DNA from 3 places in the Arthrobacter sp. SlRoot2-15 genome. Region 2 is predicted to be linked to each of the others. Evidence: riboswitches for the same ligand, from Rfam matches in the RefSeq annotation. Region 2 holds a riboswitch; each other region holds the start of a gene.
What was found. Region 2 has a riboswitch for cyclic di-AMP ahead of AC6I9V_RS05130 (M23 family metallopeptidase). Riboswitches for the same ligand answer to the same signal wherever they lie in the genome.
Positions count from the first base shown of each region.

Region 1: linked by a shared signal. The riboswitch ahead of AC6I9V_RS15980 (NlpC/P60 family protein) and the one ahead of AC6I9V_RS05130 (M23 family metallopeptidase) in region 2 are both predicted to bind cyclic di-AMP.
Region 3: linked by a shared signal. The riboswitch ahead of AC6I9V_RS05915 (aggregation-promoting factor C-terminal-like domain-containing protein) and the one ahead of AC6I9V_RS05130 (M23 family metallopeptidase) in region 2 are both predicted to bind cyclic di-AMP.

Region 1 is NZ_AP046058.1:3,433,789-3,435,979, reverse strand. Features, by position in the region: gene AC6I9V_RS15985 (dihydrofolate reductase family protein) at 1-199, shown strand, start outside; gene AC6I9V_RS15980 (NlpC/P60 family protein) at 296-1,027, opposite strand; cyclic di-AMP (ydaO/yuaA leader) riboswitch at 1,032-1,194, opposite strand; gene AC6I9V_RS15975 (hypothetical protein) at 1,396-1,650, shown strand; gene AC6I9V_RS15970 (DNA alkylation repair protein) at 1,647-2,168, opposite strand.
Region 2 is NZ_AP046058.1:1,142,562-1,144,752, reverse strand. Features, by position in the region: gene AC6I9V_RS05135 (iron-dependent transcriptional repressor DtxR) at 21-716, shown strand; cyclic di-AMP (ydaO/yuaA leader) riboswitch at 866-1,077, shown strand; gene AC6I9V_RS05130 (M23 family metallopeptidase) at 1,082-1,909, shown strand; cyclic di-AMP (ydaO/yuaA leader) riboswitch at 2,057-2,191, shown strand, end outside.
Region 3 is NZ_AP046058.1:1,312,708-1,314,898, forward strand. Features, by position in the region: gene AC6I9V_RS05910 (sensor histidine kinase) at 1-983, shown strand, start outside; cyclic di-AMP (ydaO/yuaA leader) riboswitch at 1,091-1,279, shown strand; gene AC6I9V_RS05915 (aggregation-promoting factor C-terminal-like domain-containing protein) at 1,278-2,015, shown strand; gene AC6I9V_RS05920 (glyoxalase superfamily protein) at 2,132-2,191, opposite strand, start outside.

The DNA of each region.
Region 1 (2,191 bases), 2.3 Mb from region 2:
CCTGGCCCTGGGCGGGGCCCGGCTGGCGGACAGCTTCCGACGGCTCGGACTGATTGACGAGTACTGGATCTACATCCACCCGGTGCTGCTGGGGCAGGGCACGCCGCTGTTCAAGCCCGCAGACAGCAGGGCCGCACTTACGCTCGCCGAAACTCGGACGTTCGGCAACGGAGTGGTCCGGGTGCGGTACACCAGCTGAGTTGCGGCGGACCAGCGAAAGCCGGTGGCCGGCTGTCGTAGCGACAACCGGCCACCGGCCTTCGGGAGCAGTGCTGGTGCAATGCCTACACGGTGCTTACGCTCCGGCGCGGACGAACGTCACACCGCCGGTGGCGGTCAGCCAGGAGAGCGGGTGCGAGATCGTCTGGTTGGATCCGTTCATGCCGCCGCTGATGGCCTGGCCGTTGCCGGCGTAGATGGCGACGTGGCCGGACTGGACGATCATGTCGCCCGGCTGCGGGTCGGCCACAACCTTGCCGTAGTTCATGAACTGCTGCGGACCCAGGTCGCCGACCGGGATGCCGGCAGCGCCGAGGGCCTTCTCGACCATGGCGGTGCAGTCCTGGGTGATGCCGATCTGGCTGTAGGCGGCCGACAGCATTGCGGCGTTGACTCCGCCGGCAGCCGGGGCCGGGGCCGGGGCAACGGCAGCCTGGGCCTGGACCGTGATCTTGGGGGCGGCCGGAGCCTGGGCAACCGCCGGTGCGGCGACGGGCTTGGGCTGCTCGACGACGGGCGCGGGCGTGGTGGCCACGGCCGGACGGTCGAAGCTGATCTGCACCGCGGAATCCGCGGTGACCGGCGCCGAAACCTTGCTGGCGACGTCGACGGATGATGCCGGTGCGGAGTCGCGCTCGGCCGGTGCGGACGCGGCATTGGCCGCCATGCCGCTCGTCAGGACGAGGCCGGACGCCGCCATAATGACTGCGGCCTGGCGGCCGACTGTGCCTGGCTTGACCGAAAATGCTGAGGTCCGTCCTGCGGGGACGTCGGAACGATGGCGCGCAGCAGTAGTGCGTGAAGTCATGTTGGTAGCCTCTCCCAATGCCTGCGAGGTGAGCTGTCGGATTCGGATGGGAGGCACCCGGCCGCGGGCCCGTCAGAGCGGGCTGCGCGGCTTCACCCCAAGACCCGCCGGAGCGGCAGGTAATAAGTGGTTTCCCCGTCTCTGCCAGAAGGTTGCATTCGGATTCCGGGCCGCGGCAGAGTTAGGCAATCGGCTCGGAAGCGCCCGTATCGGAAACAAACAGGCACCTATCCACGGTAACGGTACTGGGCGGTAATGTCACATTCAGGTAACGGGGGCGTGTCCTGGCGGGGAATTAGGCCTAGGGCGCCGGGCGCCGCCACGCATAGGATGGGCTCATCCAGCGTTCCCCGAGCGGAGGCCCTGTTATGAACCGGCACTGTGTCGCCATCTGCCAGCTAAGTGACCAGCCGCAGGAGGACTTCGACGTCAACACGGAGCTGCTGGTTCTCGAGGGCGGGGAAATCCACGTTGCCACCTGGGACGCCGAACCGCGCGACGGCGGATTCGACGTCCACGTCCTGAACGACCGTGTAGATGCCCTCGGCTTTATGGTCGTGACCGATTGGCAGTTCCTCGATGGCAAGGCCTACGCCGTGGTGGAGCGCAGGCCGTCCCGCTAGGGAACCTTGCGGCGCCTGCCACCGTCGGAGCGGAGTTCGCCCGCTGGTGCCAGCTGCGCCGCGCGGCGCAGCCACGGGTCCGGATCCTGCAGCCACCGTTCCAGCACAGCCTCGGCCCGGTTCCGGCTTACCCCGTCAAGACCCGCAATCAGCGGCCCGACGACGTCGACCGCCAGCGGATCCGCCAGCTCACGCAGGCGCGCACCGCGCAGGAAGCCTTCGATCCGGGTCAGGTCCGAGTTGTCCAGCATGGTGATACGGGACTGCAGCAGGACGACGGCGGCGAGGCGGCGTTCGAAGACCGGTACCGCCCACAACTCCGAGCTGAGCGCCGTGATCCCGTCACGGCCGAGGTGCCGGTAGCGGCGGAGCGCATCCCGGACCGCGCCCCGGACGGCGCCGACGGAGGCGCCGTAGGACCCGAGTTCCGGACCGAGACGGGACCGTGCCTCCTCGGCCCGCTGCCAGGTGCTTTCGCGCTGCAGCGCCGCATCAATGAAGTCACCCGCCTCGCTCATAGGTCCATTCTGTCGCAGCCGCC
Region 2 (2,191 bases):
CGCTCGAGGAGCTGAGCTGAATGACGGATCTGATCGATACCACCGAGATGTATCTCCGGACCATCCTGGAACTTGAAGAAGAAAACATCGTCGCCCTCCGCGCCCGCATCGCCGAACGGCTCCGCCACTCCGGTCCCACCGTGTCCCAGACCGTCGGCCGGATGGAACGCGACGGCCTGGTGGTTGTCTCCGGCGACCGGCACCTTGAGCTGACCGACGCGGGGCGCAAGCGCGCCATCGAGGTGATGCGCAAGCACCGGCTGGCCGAGCGGCTCCTGGCCGACGTGATCGGACTCGATTGGGCCTACGTCCACGAGGAAGCGTGCCGCTGGGAGCATGTGATGAGCGAACGGGTTGAACGGCGCATCTTCGAAATGCTGGACCACCCCACCGTGTCCCCGTACGGAAATCCGATTCCCGGGCTCGCGGACCTGGGCGGTCTCCCGCCGTCGGAGGCCGCGGGCGGGGTCGTGAACCTGCTCGATGCCATGGCCGGCTACGGCGCTGACTCCCGGATCACCGTGAGCCGCCTCGCCGAGCCCATCCAGGTGGAACCGGAGCTGCTGGTGCAGCTCGACGAGGGCGGAATCCGGCCCGGCGCCCGGGTCTCGCTGGAACGCGTGGGGGAGTACATCTCGGTCCGGGTCCCCGATATCGAGGGCGCCCTTGAACTGCCTCCCGAGGTCGCGGCCCACGTCTTCGTTACGCTCGGGTAACTTGTCCGAACCGCCGTCCTGGGCGTGGGGGCCAAGTTGTGCACAGGGGAGATAACGAAATTATTACTGCCTGTCTTAATCGCCTATAGTTATGAACTGGCACTGATACTAAAGCGTTATCTGATCCGAAGCCGAGCTCTGCCAGCGGATCAGTAGGCGAGTCACCTTCTGGCAGAGGCGGGGGAACCACTACCGGCTGTTGATCCAACAGCCTTGGGGTGAAGTCCGCTAGCGGCAAGCAATCTCCATGAGGCCTCCCTTGGATGCCCCTGTGTCTGGATGCTTGCACCGGCGGACCGGGTCTTTGATCTCTCTGACCCGAATCCGACAGCTAACTTCGCAGGCTATCCAGAGAGGAACCGTAGTTGACCACCGAGACCGTCAGGGGCCGCCGTCGTGCGACCGGTCCCGCTCCGGAGCCGCGCCCGGCCGCCGTCGTAACCGCCGGGCGCCCGCGTGACGCGCACCGCGACGAACGCCGCGGCCGGCGCAGTGCGTTCCGTCAGATAACCGACTTTGCCGCTGTCAGCGGCGTCGGGCAGAAAGCCGGCATCGCCCTGGCGGCCACCGGCCTGGTCCTCACCTTCACAGTCCCGGCCACCGGCCCAGTGATGGCCACCGACTCCACGGACTCCGCCAAGACCGGCTCGGTTTCCGCCGCGGCGCAGCCCGAAGTCAAGGCCTCCGCTGCCCAGATTGACTTCAACCGCACAGCCGTCACCACCAAGGGCGACCCGGACGGCAAGCTGAAGCAGCTGCTCAGCGCCCAGTCCGCCAGCACGATCACCCGGGCGGCCTCGGCCGGCAGCCTCGGCCACCCGCTGGACACGATGGTCACCGCCTCGCCCTTCGGCTATCGGATCAGTCCCATCACGGGCGCCGTCGGGGAATTCCACCGCGGGCAGGACTACGCCGCCCAGTGCGGCACCGCCGTGCATGCCGCGGCCAGCGGCACCGTAACCTTTACCGGCTGGCACCCCTACGGGGGCGGCAACCGCGTCGTGATCGACCATGGCAATGGCCTGGAGACCACGTACAACCACTTGTCGTCCTCCACTGTCCGCGTGGGCCAGCAGGTTTCCCGCGGCGACGTGGTGGCGATGAGCGGCACCACCGGCGCCTCCACCGGCTGCCACCTCCACTTCGAGGTGATGGTCAACGGGGAAGTCGTTGATCCGCTGGGCTGGCTCTAAGCCGAGCCGAGGGACCACTCGCATTTCTGTGACACGCCGTGATCTGAATGTGACATTGAGTCCCAACTGCTGTACCGTATGAAGCACGCCAACTTCTCCGAAGTTGGCGCTCTTGAGTGGATTGCCTAACTCTGCCACCGCTCAAGGTCCGTTCGCATGACATCGTCTGGCAGGGGCGGGGGAACCAATTTTGGTCTTCGCAAGAAGACCTTGGGGTTAAGTCGCAAAGCTTCCCAGGAAGCGGCGCGGCCGGGTGACTCCCATCCGAATCCGACAGCTCAC
Region 3 (2,191 bases), 170 kb from region 2:
CGCTGGAGCACCTGTCCGAGGTGGCCACCAAGGTCTCCCGCCTCCCGCTCGACGCCGGCGAGGTTGCCCTGGCGGTGCGGGTGCCGGAGGCGGCCGCCAATCCCGGCACGGAGGTGGGCAGCGTGGGCTATGCCCTGAACCAGATGCTGGACAACGTTTCCAGCGCGCTGGAGGCGCGGCAGCAGAGCGAGATGAAGGTGCGGCAGTTCGTTGCCGACGCGTCCCACGAGCTGCGGACCCCGCTGACGGCCATCCGCGGCTACACGGAGCTGATGCGTATGACCGAGCACTTCACCCCGGACGGCCAGAAATCCCTCGCCCGCGTGCAGAGCCAGTCGGAACGGATGACCACCCTTGTGGAAGACCTGCTCCTGCTTGCCCGCCTCGACGAGGGCCAGCCGCTGAAGTTCAGCGACGTGGACCTCTCGCAGCTCGCGATCGAGACGGTCAGCGACGAGAAGGTCATGGCCCCGGACCGCCTCTGGCAGCTGGAGCTCGCCGAGGAGCCCGTAGTGGTGCGGGGTGACGCCGCCCAGCTGCACCAGGTGCTGGCGAACCTGCTCTCCAACGCGCGCAAGCACACCGAACCCGGCACCACCGTGACCACGGGGGTGAAGTGCGCCGACGACGGCAGCGCGATCGTCACGGTGACGGACAACGGCACCGGAATTGCCCCCGAATTCGTGGACCGGGTGTTCCGCCGCTTTGCCCGGGCCGACGCGTCCCGCCGGAACCCTGTCACGGCCGCGGCACCCGTCGTCGCAGTTCCGGCGCCGGAACCGGCCCCGGCGAGGGTGCGCGGCGGAGCCGCCGCCCCCTTGACCTCCCCTGTTCCGGCCGCGACGGCGGAGGGCACCAGCGGCCTGGGGCTGTCCATTGTGCAGGCCATTGTCGAAGCCCACGGCGGCACCGTCGCTGTCACGTCCCGGCCCGGCCGCACGCAGTTCACCGTCCGCCTCCCCGCGCCATCTGCGGCGGGATAGTAGGAGCGAGCAACCACGCCGCCAGCCGTGGCCGCCGTTACCTAAATGTGACTTTCGCGGGAAAGTCCGGTACCGTTCTAGAGTGCGGCCATCGACCTGGCCGCATATCCGGTTTGACGCCAAACTCTGCCGCTTCCCGGATTCCGATGGATTAGGCAGAGGCGGGGGACCCAGAGTTCCCGGGCATTCTCCATCCATGCACCCTTGGGGTTAAGCCGCCACGTTGAGATTCCGTGCGGCCGGATTTTTGCATCCGAACCCGACAGCTAACTCCGTAGGCGTTGAGAGGCAAACATGACTGAATTCAAGGTACCCATGCGCCCAGAAGGCGCTAAACAGACAGCTGAAGCCGACGTCGCGCGCCACCGCGCCGAGCCGGCCAAGCGCACGGCCCTGTCCCGGATTGGCTTCGGCCCCGGCACCAAGGGCAAGCGCGCCGCCGTGGTAGCCACCGCCCTCGCGGTCCTGCTGGGCGCAGGCGCCGCGGGCCAGGCTTCCAACACCTCGGCCCACACGGAGGCCGCGTCCAAGGACGCGTCGTTGCAGAAGCTGGAGTTCGAACAGGTCGGCAGCAACTCCCCGGCCTCCCCCTCCACCGGCACCGTGGACGCCAAGGCCTCCGAGGTCAAGCCGGCCGAGGCCCCGGCGCCCCCGGCCCCGCCCGCGCCGGCCGCGCCGGCCGCTCCCGCTCCCGCCGCGGCCCCGGTGCAGCCGGTCGCCATCGACGATCCCGCCGGCGCGCAGGCCTATGCCGCCGCGCAGCTGCCCGCCCACGGCTGGGCCGCCAGCGAAATGCAGTGCCTGCAGAAGCTGTGGACCAAGGAGTCCGACTGGAAGACCACCGCCACGAACCCCAGCAGCGGCGCCTACGGCGTGGTCCAGTCCCTGCCTGCCGAGAAGATGGCAAGCGCCGGCGCGGACTACCGCACCAACTACCGGACCCAGATCAACTGGGGCCTGAAGTACGTGCAGGACCGCTACGGCTCGCCGTGCGGCGCCCTGAACTTCCACTACGCGAACAACTGGTACTAAGAAGCCGCCACCCGGGCCCCGGCGGAAAGCGATGCCCCGGATTCAATGAATCCGGGGCCTCGCGTGCGCCTGCCCCCGCGGCGGCCGGGCCGCCTGGCAGCGGCCGCCCTGGCGGGTTACGCGTTCGGCCGGTCGGGGAGGTACTGCACCCCCCATTTGTTGCCGTCGGGATCCGC